DNA from 2 places in the Arthrobacter sp. TMT4-20 genome. Region 1 is predicted to be linked to the other one. Evidence: riboswitches for the same ligand, from Rfam matches in the RefSeq annotation. Region 1 holds a riboswitch; the other holds the start of a gene.
The links. A riboswitch is a leader RNA that binds a small molecule or an ion and turns the genes downstream of it on or off. The one in region 1 is predicted to bind cyclic di-AMP.

Region 1 (7,488 bases):
CCACCCTGGTGCGCTTCGACGCCGTCTACCACGGACACTTCAAGTGCAACCGGAACAAGCTCACCGAAATGCCGGCCCTGTGGGGCTACGCCCGGGACCTGTTCCAGACCCCCGGCTTCGGCGACACGATCGACTTTGACCAGATCAAGGATCACTACTACATCGTGCACGAAGACATTAACCCGACCGGGATTGTGCCCAAAGGCCCGGATCTGGCCAACTGGCACACCGAGCATGGCAGGGAAGGCCTCGGCGGCAAGCCCTTCGGGCAGGGAACCCCGCCCACCGCTGCCTAAAGCCAGCTAAACCGTGTCACTTGATGCCCCGCCCGTACCGGATTCCCCGGCTGCTGGGTGGGGTTTCGGCGGGTAGGGAGCGACCCGCCGGGTGCTCCTCCGAGCGACCCACTCTGGCTAATTAGGGAACATAACCGTTTCTTAATAGAGGTAACCGTAGGCTAGCCTTACTTCTGTCCGGAGTTAGACGGTGAGGAGGCATGCGATGGCAGTGCAGACTGCTCCAGCCCCTCTTGACCGCGCTCCGATCGCCTCAGCCAGACCCCGCGGACAGCGCCGGGTTCTGAAGCTGGGCGCAGTGCTGGTCGTCCTCGCCCTGGTCTGCGCCGCCTCGCTCGCATTCGGCTCCCGGCCCATCAGCTTCGACGTCCTGGTCGCTGCGCTGACCGATTTCGACCCGGCCAACGGCGACCACGCCGTCGTCCACTCCCGTATTCCCCGCACCGTCACCGGCCTCATGGTCGGCGCCGCCCTCGGCCTCGCCGGTGCCGCCATGCAGGGAGTGGCCCGGAACCCGCTCGCTGACCCAGGCATCCTCGGCGTCAACGCAGGAGCCGCGCTCGCCGTCGTCATCGGCATCTATGTCTTCGGGATCGCCGAGGTGACCGGCTACATTTGGTTCGCGTTCGCCGGGGCAGCCTTCGCCGCCGTCGTGGTCTACGCCATCGCAAGCCTCGGCCGGGAAGGCGCCACCCCCATCAAGCTGGCGCTCGCGGGGGCGGCCCTGTCCGCGGGGCTGGGCAGTCTGATGAACGCCGTCCTGGTGTCCAGCCAGGAGACGCTCGACCGGTTCCGGTTCTGGCAGGTCGGCACTGTGTCAGGTCGTGGCTGGGATGTCCTCCTGCCGGTCCTGCCGTTCCTCGTGGTCGGCATCCTGTTGACCCTCCTGACCGGTAAGGCACTGAACAGCCTGTCCCTCGGTGACGACATCGCGAAGGGGCTCGGCCAGAACGTGGCGGTAGCCCGCGGTGTCGCGGCGCTGGGCGTCGTCATCCTCTGTGGCGCTGCGACCGCAGCCGCCGGACCGATCGCCTTCGTGGGCCTGGTGATCCCTCACATGGTGCGGGTGCTCACCGGCCCCGACTACCGCTGGATCCTGCCCTTCTCGGTGGCACTTGCCCCGGTGCTGCTCATCGGAGCCGACATTGTCGGCCGGCTCATCCTGCCACCCGGCGAGGTGCAGGTGGGGATCATGACCGCCGTCATCGGCGCCCCGGTGTTCATCTGGCTGGTCCGCCGCCGGAAGCTGGCCCAACTATGAGCCTCCACCCAGCGCCCCCGACCGGTGCGGCCACACCCGCCGCCCCGGACGTCGCTGCCACACCGAATGGCGCTGCCACACCGCCGTCGGCTACCGTCAGCGGCGGTCGACGCCGGCAAGCAGCCCAGCGCCGCCTGGTGATCGGTATCCTCGCGGGGATCACCGCCGTCCTGTTCGCGGTCTCCGTCCTGCTCGGCACCTATACCGTGACCATCCCGGACTTCTTCAGGATCCTCGGCGGCGCCGATATCCCCGGCGCTACGTTCATCGTGATGGAAAACAAGCTTCCCCGCGCGGTGATCGCGGTCCTTATCGGAGTGGCCTTCGGCCTGGCGGGCACCATTTTCCAGACCATGCTCCGGAACCCGCTGGCCAGCCCCGACATCATTGGGATCAGCTACGGAGCCAGTGCCTCCGCCGTGGCAGCAATAGTGCTGTTCGGGGCGGCGGGCGTTGCGGTCTCCCTTTCCGCCCTGATCGGTGCCCTCGCCGTCGCGGCAGCGATCTACCTGCTCTCCCGCCGCGGCTCGGCGGCCGGGTACCGGCTGATCCTGGTGGGAATTGGCTTCGCCGCGGTGCTGCACGCGGTGGTCAGTTTCCTGCTCACCCGCACCGATATCCGCACCGCATCGGACACCCTGGTCTGGCTCAACGGCTCCCTGAATTCCAGCAACTGGGACCGCGCCACGATCCTCATCCTCGCCCTGCTGCTGCTGATCCCCGCGGCGGCCGTCCTGTCCCGGGGGCTGCGCGGACTGGAACTCGGCGACGATACCGCCGCCAGTCTCGGCATCCGGGTCGAACCATCGCGGCTAGCTCTGATCACCGTCGGAGTGGCCCTGGCTGCCGTTGCCACCGCCGCCGCCGGGCCGGTGGCGTTCGTCGCCTTCCTCGCCGGCCCGATCGCGCGCCGCCTCGTGAAGGGCGCCGTGTCTCTCACCGCGGCCGGACTGGTGGGCGCGGTGATAGTTCTCGCCGCAGACTTCGTGGCAGCCAACATGATTCCCGGTGTGTCACTTCCGGTCGGCGTAGTAACAGGCGTCCTCGGCGCCCCGTTCCTGCTGTGGCTGCTCGTGACCGCCAACAGGACAGGACAGGGAGGCTGAAATGGCTCTGACAGCCAGCGAGCTGACACTCGCATACGACGACCGCAAAGTGGTCCAGGACCTCACCGTCGAGCTGCCGGCCGGCAAGGTCACGGTGATCGTCGGTGCCAACGCCTGCGGCAAGTCCACCCTGCTGCGCGGCCTGGCCCGCCTGCTGAAGCCATCGGCCGGCGTCGTCAACCTCGACGGCAAGGACATCCACTCGCTGTCCACCCGCACCGTCGCGCGGATCCTCGGGCTGCTCCCGCAAACACCGGTAGCCCCGGACGGGATCACCGTCGCCGACCTGGTGGGTCGCGGCCGCTACCCGCACCAGGGCTGGTTCCGGCAGTGGACCAACGACGACGACGTCGCCGTCGCCTCCGCCCTCCAAGCCACCGACACCCTTGAGCTCGCTGACCGCTTTGTCGATGAACTGTCCGGTGGGCAGCGGCAGCGGGTCTGGATCGCGATGGCCCTGGCCCAGCAAACCGACATCCTGCTGCTGGATGAACCCACCACCTTCCTCGACGTCACCCACCAGGTGGAAGTACTGGATCTGATCACCGACCTGAACCGGCGCGACGGCACCACGGTGGCCATCGTGCTCCACGACCTGAACCTCGCCGCACGCTACGCCGATCACCTCATCGCCATGAAGGACGGCCAGATCGCCGCGCAGGGCAGTCCCGCCAAGGTGGTGACTGAGGAGACCGTCACCTCGGTTTTCGGTCTGCAATGCCGCGTCATCCCGGACCCCGTATCCGGCACACCCATGGTGGTGCCGGTCGGCCGGCACCACTCAGGCGACGGAGCTACTCAGTCGTCACCCGAAACGTCCACCGGGCAGGGGTTCCTGCCTAACCCGCAGGACACGCTGTCCGCGCACCACCTGGAGGCAGCAACATGACCGAAGTCAGCAATCGCACGGCCCGACGGAGCGAGCGCGCATCCCAGCGCACCGATGGAACCGTTTCGGCGGTATCAGCCTTCGACGTCGTCGTCACCCGGGTGCAGCGCCTCAGCGACAACTTCCAACGCATCACCTTCGGCGGGTCCTGCCTGAGGGACTTCGGGGTGCAGGGGCCAACGCTCGACCTGCGGATCAAAGTCATGATCCCCGCCACCCGCGACGACGATGCCCCCCGCGTGAACATGCGGGAGCTCCTCGAGTCACCGCCCGAGGGCTCGGGCTGGTATCAGCGGTGGCTCGCGATGGACCCCGCCGAGCGCGGCGCCATGCGCACCTACACCGTCAGGGCGGCCCGGTGCGATGGCGACCAGCCAGAGATCGACGTCGACTTCGTGATGCACTTCGATGCTGAGGGGAACGGGGGGCCGGCGTCGCTGTGGGCCGCCGCCGCCACCCCCGGCGATCGGATCTGGCTGATCGGCCCGAACGTCCACGCCGCCACCTGCACCACCGCCGGCTCCTACGGCGGGATCGAGTGGCGTCCGGGGCTCGCCCAGCAGGTCCTCCTCGCTGGCGACGAGACAGCTGTCCCCGCCATCAGCGCCATTCTGGAGTCCCTCCCCGCCGACGTCGGCGGGCACGCCTTCCTTGAAGTGCCGGACCACGCAGACTTCCAGGCTGTGTCCACCACCTCAGCGGTGGAAATCATCTGGCTCGCCCGGGGGGAACGCCCCCACGGTGAACTGCTGGACGCGGCGGTCCGGGATACGGTTCGGGTGCCCGGCTGGGTGTCGCTGGCCGCGCCGTTCGCCGTCGGAGTCGATGCCAGCTCCCGCGCCGGGCTGACCCTCGCCGCCGCTGCCGCAGCCACAGCAGGCCCCGAGCCGGAAGAAGTGAACATTGACGAAACGATCCTGTGGGAAACCCCGCAGCGGCTGAACGCGTCAACGCTGAATTCCTCGCTGAACCCGGACCGGCCCTCCGGTGCGCTCCCGTTCTATGCCTGGATCGCGGGCGAGGCCGCGGTGGTCCGTGGGCTGCGGCGTTATCTGGTGCGCGACGTCGGGATTGACCGCAAGCAGGTGGCCTTCATGGGGTATTGGCGCAGGGGCCGATCCGAACTTGGCTAGTCGCCACGCCGTGATCTGTGTAACGAAATTATAACTTCTCGGCTAAGCGCCCTATTCTTATAGGGAGCCATCCGCATCATTGTGGCTCCCGGACTGCACGCCTAACCCTGTCAGCAGCCGGCCCCCAATTCACCGTGGCAGGGGTGGAGGACCCATCTTCGGCAGTTTTCTGCCTTGGGGTGCAGCCCTTCGCAAACCACTCTTCCGCTCACTGGAAGAGCAGCAGTGGGCCGAGTCAACTCTTGCTCGAATCCGACAGCTAACTTCACCGGCGTTGCAGAGAGGCTCCTGTTTTGCTCCAGCCGGTCACGTCCGGGCGCCGCCGCGCGTCCGCCCCGCCTAAGTCCACCTTGAAATCCAACCGCCGGTCAGCTGTGCTGGCCGTGGGAGTCCTCGCCGCAGCGGCGGGCCTCGTTCTCACCGCAGCCTTTCCCTCGCCGGAGGCTTCCCCCTCGGCAGCCCCTACCGCCGGAACCGGCCCCGCCGTAGCCGCACCGGTTACTGCTGACGCTGAAGCAGACATTGATTTCAGCAGGGAGTCCCCGCTCGCGACGGCCGCAACCCCGAAGGCCAAAACCACTGTCCTGTCCAGCGACGCGGCGGCGTTCACCACCCCGATCAAGGGTGCCGAAATTGCTTCGTCGTTCGGCTACCGGGTGAACCCGATGGGCGGGTACGGCGACGAGCTGCACACCGGGACCGACTACGCAGGGGCTTGCGGTACGCCGGTCCTCGCATCACGCGCGGGCACCGTGGTGGAATCCGGGTGGCATGCCTATGGTGGTGGCCAGCGGATCGTGGTGGACCACGGCGGGGGCCTCCAAACCTCGTACAACCATCTCAGTGTGCTCGGCGTGACCGTGGGTCAGAAAGTGGGCAAAGCCGAGGGCCTGGGCGCCGTCGGCAGCACCGGCAACTCCACCGGATGCCACCTCCACTTCGAGCTACTGGTCGACGGCGAAAAAGTCGATCCCCAGACCCGGCTCTAGCCCCGGCCCGGACCCGGCCCTCGCGGCTTAGGGCTCCGGGTGGGTGACGACTGCTGGATCCTTCTTGCCGTAAGGCATCCGCAGCCGCAACGAATTAGCGTCCACGCGCAGGGCCATGTGGGTGCCCTTGCCGAGGGGGTCGCCGTCGAGCTGGATTTCCTGCGGCTCGTCGAGCTGGATCTCGGCTTCCTTGCACTGGAAGTACTCGAGGGACGGGTCCTTGCCCTTTCCGCGGGCAAACAGCTTACCCACGACGCCGAACCAGCCGAGCCGGCCGGTGGGCGCCACGGTCATGATGTCCAGCAGGCCGTCGTCAATCTTGGCGCCGGGGAAAATCTCCAGCCCGCCCATGATCTTGCCGCAGTTGCCGCCCATCACGCTGCGCAGCCGACGCTCGATGACCTCGCCGCCGTCCAGTGTGATCCGGGTGCGTGCAGGCTTGCCGCTCAGGTTCCGGATGCCGGCGTCGACGTAGGCCAGCCAGCCCACCTTGTCTTTGAGGTCATCACGGGTGTCAGCCATGATCGACGCGTCAAACCCCAGCCCCGCCATCACCAGGAACACGTGCGAGTCCTGGGCGCGGTCAACCGTGACATGAACGACGTCAACGTTGCGTTCGGTGCCGAACAGGGCTGCCTTGGCGGCCTCCTCCGGATCGTCGACGGCGATGTCCAGGTTCCGGGCCAGCAGGTTGCCGGTGCCGAGCGGGATCAGCCCCAGTGCGACGCCGGTGCCGTTGACGACCTCGGCCACGCAGCGGACCGTTCCGTCACCGCCAGCGGCGATCACCACGTCCACGCCGGCATCGACGGCTTCCTGTGCCTGGCCACGGCCGGGGTCATCAACCGATGTCTCCAGGTACAGCACCTCGTCCCACCCCTCGGCAGCGCAGAGCTCCGAAACGATCGCACGAATATCAGCCCCGGTGTTCTTGACCGGGTTGATGATCAACGCGGCGCGCTTGGTCCGAGTGTCGGAGGGCTGGGTCATGATGTCCTTCTCAGGTTGTGGGGAGGGGAGCGGGGGTGCGCTGCAAAAAGTTATCAGTCTGCTTGCAATGCCACCTTATCGCGCGGCGGGAGCAGGTAGCCTCTTCTAGTGGAATTCTCTCAACGATATGTGGCCCTCGGTGATTCGTTTACGGAAGGCGTCGGCGACTGGCATGAAGTCAGCCCCAATGGGGTGCGGGGGTGGGCTGACCGGGTGGCCGAGCAACTGATCCTTGCCGACAGCTCCTGGGGATACGCGAATCTCGCCGTCCGCGGCAAGAAAGTGCGCCAGGTTCTCGACGAACAGGTTGACCGGGCACTGGCCCTGCAGCCCACGCTGATCACCATCTACGCGGGTGGCAACGACATTCTGCGGCCGCGGATCGACATTGACGCCCTGATGGCCGCCTACGACGACGGCGTGGCCCGCCTTGCAAGCTCGGGCGCCGCCGTGGTGCTGTTTACCGGTTTTGATTCGGTGGGGTCGGCGGTGTTCGGCAAGACCCGCGGGCGGACGGCCATCTATAACGAACTGGTCCGTGAAATTGCTGACCGGCACCACGCCGACGTGGTGGACTACTGGCGGTTCAGGGAGTTCCAGAATTGGGGCTATTGGGACACTGACCGGATGCACATGTCCGCCGCCGGACACACCCTCATGGCCAGGCGGGTGCTCGAAGTGTTGCGGGCCTCCCACGAGATCGACCTGCCCGAGCTGGAGGCCGCGCCGGCGTCGTCGCGGATAGATCAGCTACGAGCGGACGCCCAGTGGGCGCGCGACTATCTGTCGCCGTGGGTGGGGCGGCGCCTGCGCGGCGTGTCTTC
Region 2 (7,488 bases), on a different contig from region 1:
TGACCGTGCGTCCGAGGGACAGGTACCCGGCTGGCCAGCCGTGGAAGTTGATCCCTGCTGCTGCCAGGGCGTTGCTCACCAGACGGGTGCAGTCCTGGGTGACTCCCAGCTGAGCCTGTGCTGCGGCCGCGATTGTTGCTGCCTTCCCTGAGGATGCGGCTGGGGCTTTCTGCGCGACGGGGGCCTCGGCTGCCGGAGCGGCCTGTGCTGGAGTGGTCCGGACGGGCGCTTCCGGCTCGACGTTCACTGCAGGTGTTACGGTAACCGGCTCTACGGTTTCGGGCTCAGCGGCCGGGGCCACGGCCGGAGCCTCTTCGATCTCCACAACGGTCTCAGCCTGAACAGTGACTGCTGGGGCTTCGACGACTGCTGGGGCTGCTACGGCTTTGACCGGGGTGCGGTTGAACGCAATGTCGGCGTCTGCGGGAGCTTCGACGGCGGCTGGAGCGGCCTGGATCTCCAGCGCGGAGGTCAGGGTGGTCCGTTCGGCTGATTCGAGGGAGAGCTCAGCAGCGTTGGCCGATACCCCACCGGTCAGGACAAGGCCTGATGCTGCGGCGATTACAGCTGCCTGACGGCCCATGCCGCCAGCGTTCTCGGTTACTGCTTTGGCCAGAGCCGAGAAGTTGGTGTTGTGGCGCTTATCGGCACGGTGACGTGCAATAGCTGTGCGAGTTGTCATTTTTGCGTTCTCCAGGGTTCGGTGTGGTCTTAGCTAACGCGGACGAAGCTAGCGCCGGGGAGGTCGGAAAGGGAATGGAGGTCGGTGTTCATGCCGTTCAGGCCACCGCTGATGACTTGGCCGTTTCCGACGTAGATGGCTACGTGGCCGGCGGTGATTACCAGGTCGCCCGCCGCTGGAGAGCCAACAACTGATCCGAAGGCGAAGAAATCGCCAGGCGCAATGTCGCCAACGGACTTGCCGACGGAGCGAAGTGCCTTCTCAACCATGGCGGTGCAGTCCTGCCCGACACCGATCTGGGAGTAGGCGGATCCGACCAGACCAGCGGCGATGTTACCGGAAGGGGCAGCCTTGGGGGCTGGCTTTTCGGCTGCGGGCGTCTGGGCTGGCGCAGCTGGTGCGACTACTGCTTCTGCTGCGGGCGCCTCAACTGGCGCTGCCTCGACTGGCGCTGCTTCCTGCACGGCGGGCTCTGCCACCATTTCGGCTACCGGCTCAGCGGCGGGTGTTATTGGCTCGATGACGTCGGCCTGCACCTCGACGACTGGAGCAGCTACGGCGGCGGGCGTCGCCGACACGGCTGCACGCTCGAAGGTGATCTCGGCGGTGGCGGGAGCGCTTACGGCGTCAGCCGTAGCAGCAATCGAGATCAGGGGGGTGGAGAGCTGAACGACACGCTCGGACTCACCGAACCCGTGGGCTGGCAGTCCGGCGGTCAGGACGAGCCCTGACGCTGCGACGATGACTGCTGCCTGGCGGCCGACGGAACCAGCGTTCGAGGAGACGGCGCTTGAGATGGCTGTCAGGGGGCTGGTGTGCGTACGGGCGGCCCTGTGGCGGCCCAGAGAAGAGCTAGTTGACACGTTCGATTGCCTCTCCCAATTGCCTGCGAGGTGAGCTGTCGGATTCGGATGGGAGTCACCCGGCCCTCTGATTCCCAGTGGAATCAGACGACTTAACCCCAAGGATTTCTTGCGAAATCCACTAATTGGTTCCCCCGCCTCTGCCATGCGAATTGTGCGAACGGAACCTCAGGCAGTGGCAGAGCTAGGCGATCTGCTCGAGGGTGCCAAACCTATTAGAATTTGGCACGAGATCGACGGTACATGAGATTGACCGCAATGTCACATTCCGGTCACGAAACGGTGTGTCCTTGGTTACAGCCAGCCCATGGGGTCCACGGCCTGACCGTCAACCATCACTTCAAAATGCAGGTGGCAGCCGGTGGATGCACCGGTACTACCGCTCTGGGCGACGACCTCACCGCGGTCCACTGACTGCCCCTCCTGGACATTGCTGGACGAGAGATGGTTGTACGTGGATTCGAGCCCGTTGCCGTGATCGATGACCACGCGGTTTCCACCGCCATAGGGGTGCCAGCTGGCAAAGGTGACAGTGCCGGACGCTGCCGCGAACACTTCAGTGCCGCACGAGCTGCTGAAGTCCTGACCTGAGTGGAGTTCCCCACCCAGGCCGGTAATCGGGCTGACCCGGTAACCGAACGGGGACGTGACAATCAGCTTGTCCATGGGAGCTGACAGGGAGCCGCGGGCCGCTGCAGGTACAGCCGCTGAGTCTGCAGCGGTCATGATCTCGCTGAGCTTGGCGTCTGCGTCGAAGGTGCTCTGCAATGCGGTGCGGCTGAAGTCGACCAGCGCCGCGTCGGGAACGCTGATTTCCCGGGGCGCAACAGTCGCCTGCACGGTGGGCGCAACGGTTACGGCGGCCGCATTGTCGTCCTGCGGGGCCGTCCCCGCGGTGGTGGGTAGCGTAACGGTCAGCACCAGCCCGGACGCGGCGGCGGCGATGGCGAATTTTTGGCTCATCCCGGTGAGCGAAAAGTCGCCCCTGACCCGGGTTGCTCGTCGTCGTCGTTCGAGTCGTTGCGCGTCCCGAGGACGCACGGCAGGTACTGGGGCGCCGGCACGGCGGCGTCCCGAAGCATGGTGCTTCGACAAAGGGTCCCTTTCGTATATGCCTGCGAAGTTAGCTGTCGGATTCGAGTTCGGGAAGAAACTCGGCCCTGACCGGTCCGCCGAAGCAGCACCGCGTCCGGACTTCACCCCAAGGCGGCTTATCAGCCGCCGTCTGATGGGTCCTCCGCCCCTGTCACGGGTCTCAGCATCCAAATCCGCTGACAGGGTTAGGCGTGCGGTTTAGATAACGCTGATGTATCAACGTCAGCTTTCCATCATCCACGACCATAAGCAAAAGAGATACGTTCGTTATCTTTTCCTGTGGATAATTTGCGGCAATATTGTGCCGTGGAGGTTTAGAGAGCCGGCCCGGCGACCGACACGAACACGTGTGCGGCGACCTCCGGCGGGAGCTCCAGCGCGCCCTCGATACCCTCGACCCTGACCGACACATAGTCGCCGGCCGCCTGCACGCCGATGACCGTTCCGGGCCGCAACCCACCCTCATCGAGTTGGGAGAGCAGTTCCGGGTCCACCTGAATGGGCTCGGCCAACCGGATAAGGGTAATCACTGACCCCTGAGGATTGGCGCCGATCACCGACAGGAGGCTGCGGACACCGTCGGTGAAGCCTTGGGTTGGCGGGCCGCCCAGGGCCTCAAGCCCCGGAATAGGGTTGCCGTATGGAGACTCGGTGGGCTTTCCCAGCAGCTCGTACAACCGCTGTTCAACCCGCTCGCTCATCACGTGCTCCCAGCGGCAGGCCTCTTCGTGGACATAAGCCCAATCCAGGCCAATCACGTCGGAGAGGAGACGTTCGGCGAGGCGGTGCTTGCGCATCACCCCGATGGCGCGACGGCGGCCAAGGTCAGTGAATTCGAGGTGGCGATCGCCCGAGACGATCACCAGCCCGTCGCGCTCCATCCGGCCGATGGTCTGGGAGACGGTGGGACCGGAATGACGGAGCCGTTCAGCGATCCGGGCGCGGAGGGCAACAATGTTTTCCTCCTCCAGTTCCAGGATGGTCCGCAGATACATCTCAGTGGTATCGATGAGGTCCGTCATGCGGTTCAGCTCCTAGGCACTGGTGCGGGATGGAACAGCGGGCAGCTTTCGCGGTGGGAGCGCGGCACATATCGCCAGCGCCGAACACAAGTTCTACGCTCACCAAGGTTAACCCATTTACCGGAGGCCGCGGCAATCAGCGGCAACCGGGTGCCCGGTCGGGGCATGTTCACAAATGCCGCCGGGGCCGGGTAGTGCGGCAGAATGTATCCCGTCTTGTGTCGCACGCTTACCCCCTTGGAGAGACCATGAGCATTTCCCCGGACCAATTGATCCCCGCTGGCCTCCTTCCCGCCGACGGGCGTTTCGGAGCAGGCCCGTCGAAGGTGCGCGACGAGCAGATGGAGGCCCTCGCGCAGGCCGGACGGACCCTGCTTGGCACGTCCCACCGTCAGGCGCCGGTGCGCAACCTTGTCGGTTCGGTCCGGGAAGGCCTGAGCCAGCTGTTCAACGCGCCGGCCGGCTACGAGGTGGTGCTGGGCGTTGGTGGGTCAACAGCGTTCTGGGATGTGGCATCCTTCGGGCTGGTGCAGGACAAGGCCCAGCACCTGTCGTTCGGGGAATTCGGGGCGAAGTTCGCTTCCGCCACCAACAAGGCGCCCTTCCTCCAGGCATCCTCGGTGATCACCTCGGCCCCGGGGACGCGCCCCACCCCTGAAGCGGAAACAGGCGTGGACGTCTACGCCTGGCCGCAGAACGAGACCTCCACCGGTGTGGCAGCACCGGTGCACCGGGTCGACGGCGCCGCACCGGATGCCTTGGTCCTCATCGACGCGACGTCGGCCGCCGGCGGTCTGGACGTGGATGTCAGTGGGTCCGATGTCTACTATTTCGCTCCCCAGAAAAACTTCGCGTCCGACGGCGGCCTGTGGCTTGGCCTGTTCTCGCCGGCCGCGCTGGAGCGCGCAGCCCGGATCGCGGCGACCGACCGCTGGATCCCTGATTTCCTGAACCTCCAGACGGCCATCGACAACTCTTTACTCAACCAGACCTACAACACCCCGTCCCTGGCCACCCTGGTGACTCTCAACGCCCAGGTCGAATGGTTGAACCAGAGCGGCGGTCTCGAGTTCGCTGCGGCCCGCACCGCGGAGTCCGCGGGGCGGGTCTACCAGTGGGCGGAAGCGTCCGACGTCGCCACCCCCTTCGTCACCCGCGCCGAGGACCGCTCCAATGTCATTACGACCATCGACTTCGACGACTCCGTTGACGCTGCGTCACTCGCGAAGGTGTTGCGCGCCAACGGCATTGTCGACGTCGAGCCGTACCGGAAGCTGGGCCGGAACCAGCTGCGCATCGCGACGTTCGTCTCGATTGAACCGGACGATATTTCAGCCCTGCTGGCCTGCATCGACTTCGTGATCGGCGGACGCTAGCCCTCCGCCGCCCCTAAGATCCCAAAAGCCTGTGGCTGGACCGGATCTTAGGGATCGGTGAGAGGTTTGCCGAAGTCAGTTTCAATCCGCAGCCGACGCCGCGGGGCCGGATCGTAGCGAAGCCGTAGATGGTGGGCCCGCCAGGCCCAGATCATTCCCGCCAGCGCCGCAATGATGCCGGCCGCTGCGGCGACGGCGAGGCTCCACCGTGGACCAAAAGTGTTGGAGACCAGGCCGACGATTGGTGCGCCGAGCGGTGTGCCGCCGAGGAAAATGGCGAAATACAGCGCCATGACCCTGCCGCGCATCACCTGCTCGGTGGTGGTCTGGACGTACGCATTGGCACTGGTCATGAGTGTCAGCGCGAACAGGCCCACCGGGATCAGGGTGAGACCGAACAGCCAGACCGTGGGCGCCAGCGCTGCTGCGGCACAGGCGACCCCGAAAGCTGCTGCCGCCCCGTAAATGAACCGTAGCCTCGGTTTGCTGCGGCGGGCCGAGAGCAGAGCGCCCGCTACCGAGCCGACGGCCATCACCGATGACAGCACGCCGAACACTCCGGCGCCACTGTTGAACTCGGTGCGTGCCATCGCCGCGATGTAGACGGCAAAGTTGAGTCCGAAGGTGCCGACGATGAAGATCGCGAGCATCACCATCATCAGGTCGGGCCGGTTACGCACATATCTGAAGCCCTCCCGAATCCGGCCCTTGCCCGGCGGAGACTTCTCCAGGACTCGCAACTCGGACCGTCTGATGGTCATCAGCACAAAGATCATGGCGCCGAACGTGAGCGCGTTGATCATGAATACCCAGCCGGGGCCCACCGCCACGGTGAGCAGACCCGCCACCGCTGGGCCAACCATCCGCGCACCGTTGAAAGAGGCGCTATTCAAAGCGACTGCGTTGGGGAGATAGTCGTCCCTGACCAATTCGGAGACGAAGGTCTGCCGTGCTGGCGCGTCGACCGCGGAGACGAATCCGAGGGCGAGGGCAAAGGCGTACACATGCCAGAGTTCGGCCACCCCGAGCACCACCATCAGCCCGAGTCCGACGCCGAGTGCCGCCATCGAGAGCTGGGTGATAATCAGTAGTTTCCGCCGGTCCACCGAGTCTGCGATCAGACCTGCCCAGGGGGCGACGAGCAGTTGGGGGCCGAGCTGGAGCGCCATGACAATGCCCATGGCTGCTGCATCCTGATCGGTGAGGATGTCATACACCAGCCAGTCCTGGGCGGTGCGTTGCATCCAGGTGCCGATGTTGGAGACCAGTGCTCCGAAAAACCAGACCCGGTAGTTATGGATATGCAGCGAGCGGAACATCCCCATCAGGTGAGTTCCGCTCGGCCTCGTCCGCAACTACCGTGAGTCAACTGGTTATTCTCCTCCAGCAGCGTCAGGGGAAACTGATTCGTCCTTGGCGGAGTCCTCGGGGCGTACCCGCTCGGCCCAGGGAATCCAGGGTGGGGACAGCAATGACGTCTCGGACGGCAGCAGGCCAACCTCGGAGATCGTCGGCTCCTTACCGCGGGGTACCCGGGCCAGGGTGGCAAACCAGTGCCAGCCGCCGTAGCCGGGCAGGTGGGCTTCGAACCGGTGGGTCACCACCCGTTCGGCGTCGGGATAGGCGCCAACATGGTTGCCGACCTGCCCCTGCTCGGCAATCTCGTTCACACCGTTTCGCGCGAATTCCACAGCATCCGCCAATAGAGCGTCGGGCTTGGACGGCTTCCGGGGTGCACGACGTTTCGGCGGAACCACTGCGTCGTCGGCCGCCTCCGCGATCGCTGGGTCAGCGACGTCCGCTGAATGAGCGACGATTTCCAGGTCTGAATCCACGATCTGGCCTACGCGTCCAGATCGTCCGCGACCGCGCGGAGGACCGCTGCGACCTTGCCGGCGTGCGACTTGTCGGGGTACCGGCCGCGGCGCAGCCCATTGGAGACGTCGTCGAGCAACTTGATGAGGTCCTCGGTGATCACGGCCATATCATCGGCGCTTTTACGTGTTGCCTTCGCAACCGAGGCCGGCGCCTCGAGGATGCGGGCGGAGAGCGCCTGAAGTCCCTTGCGGCCGTCGGCGACGCCGAACTCCAGTTTGGTGCCCACCTTCACCTCGGTCACTCCTGCGGGCAGCGCCGAGGCATGAAGGAAGACCTCCTGACCGTCGTCGGTAGCCAGGAAACCAAAACCCTTTTCAGCGTCAAACCACTTGACCTTGCCAATAGGCACGTCGTTACCTCGTTCTGTAGGTGCTGCGTCGGACACTGCTGTGACCGTGCCGATCCTTGGAAAAGGATCTGGCGCCCATGTCCTTGCGGCGGGGCCAGCGTCTCGTCGGGAAAGTCTCTGCCTTCCAGAATATCCTCTCTACCAGTGTGCTTCATGAAAGGGGCACACCTTGTACGCTGTTAGCGTTATGGCAAATACCTCACCCCGCCCCCTTCCAGACCAC

Region 2: linked by a shared signal. The riboswitch ahead of ACX80Z_RS14190 (M23 family metallopeptidase) and the one ahead of ACX80Z_RS12400 (M23 family metallopeptidase) in region 1 are both predicted to bind cyclic di-AMP.

What each region holds. Positions count from the first base shown of each region.
Region 1 is NZ_JBTNDW010000012.1:40,980-48,467, reverse strand. It holds gene ACX80Z_RS12425 (glutathione S-transferase family protein) at 1-296, shown strand, start outside; gene ACX80Z_RS12420 (FecCD family ABC transporter permease) at 502-1,557, shown strand; gene ACX80Z_RS12415 (FecCD family ABC transporter permease) at 1,554-2,663, shown strand; gene ACX80Z_RS12410 (ABC transporter ATP-binding protein) at 2,665-3,552, shown strand; gene ACX80Z_RS12405 (siderophore-interacting protein) at 3,549-4,685, shown strand; cyclic di-AMP (ydaO/yuaA leader) riboswitch at 4,791-4,974, shown strand; gene ACX80Z_RS12400 (M23 family metallopeptidase) at 5,036-5,674, shown strand; gene ACX80Z_RS12395 (diacylglycerol/lipid kinase family protein) at 5,702-6,664, opposite strand; gene ACX80Z_RS12390 (SGNH/GDSL hydrolase family protein) at 6,773-7,488, shown strand, end outside.
Region 2 is NZ_JBTNDW010000017.1:22,646-30,133, forward strand. It holds gene ACX80Z_RS14180 (NlpC/P60 family protein) at 1-682, opposite strand, end outside; gene ACX80Z_RS14185 (NlpC/P60 family protein) at 712-1,545, opposite strand; cyclic di-AMP (ydaO/yuaA leader) riboswitch at 1,551-1,714, opposite strand; gene ACX80Z_RS14190 (M23 family metallopeptidase) at 1,840-2,640, opposite strand; cyclic di-AMP (ydaO/yuaA leader) riboswitch at 2,643-2,816, opposite strand; gene ACX80Z_RS14195 (metal-dependent transcriptional regulator) at 2,955-3,662, opposite strand; gene serC (phosphoserine transaminase) at 3,911-5,038, shown strand; gene ACX80Z_RS14205 (MFS transporter) at 5,086-6,363, opposite strand; gene ACX80Z_RS14210 (DUF3027 domain-containing protein) at 6,412-6,873, opposite strand; gene ACX80Z_RS14215 (cold-shock protein) at 6,882-7,265, opposite strand; gene ACX80Z_RS14220 (hypothetical protein) at 7,453-7,488, shown strand, end outside.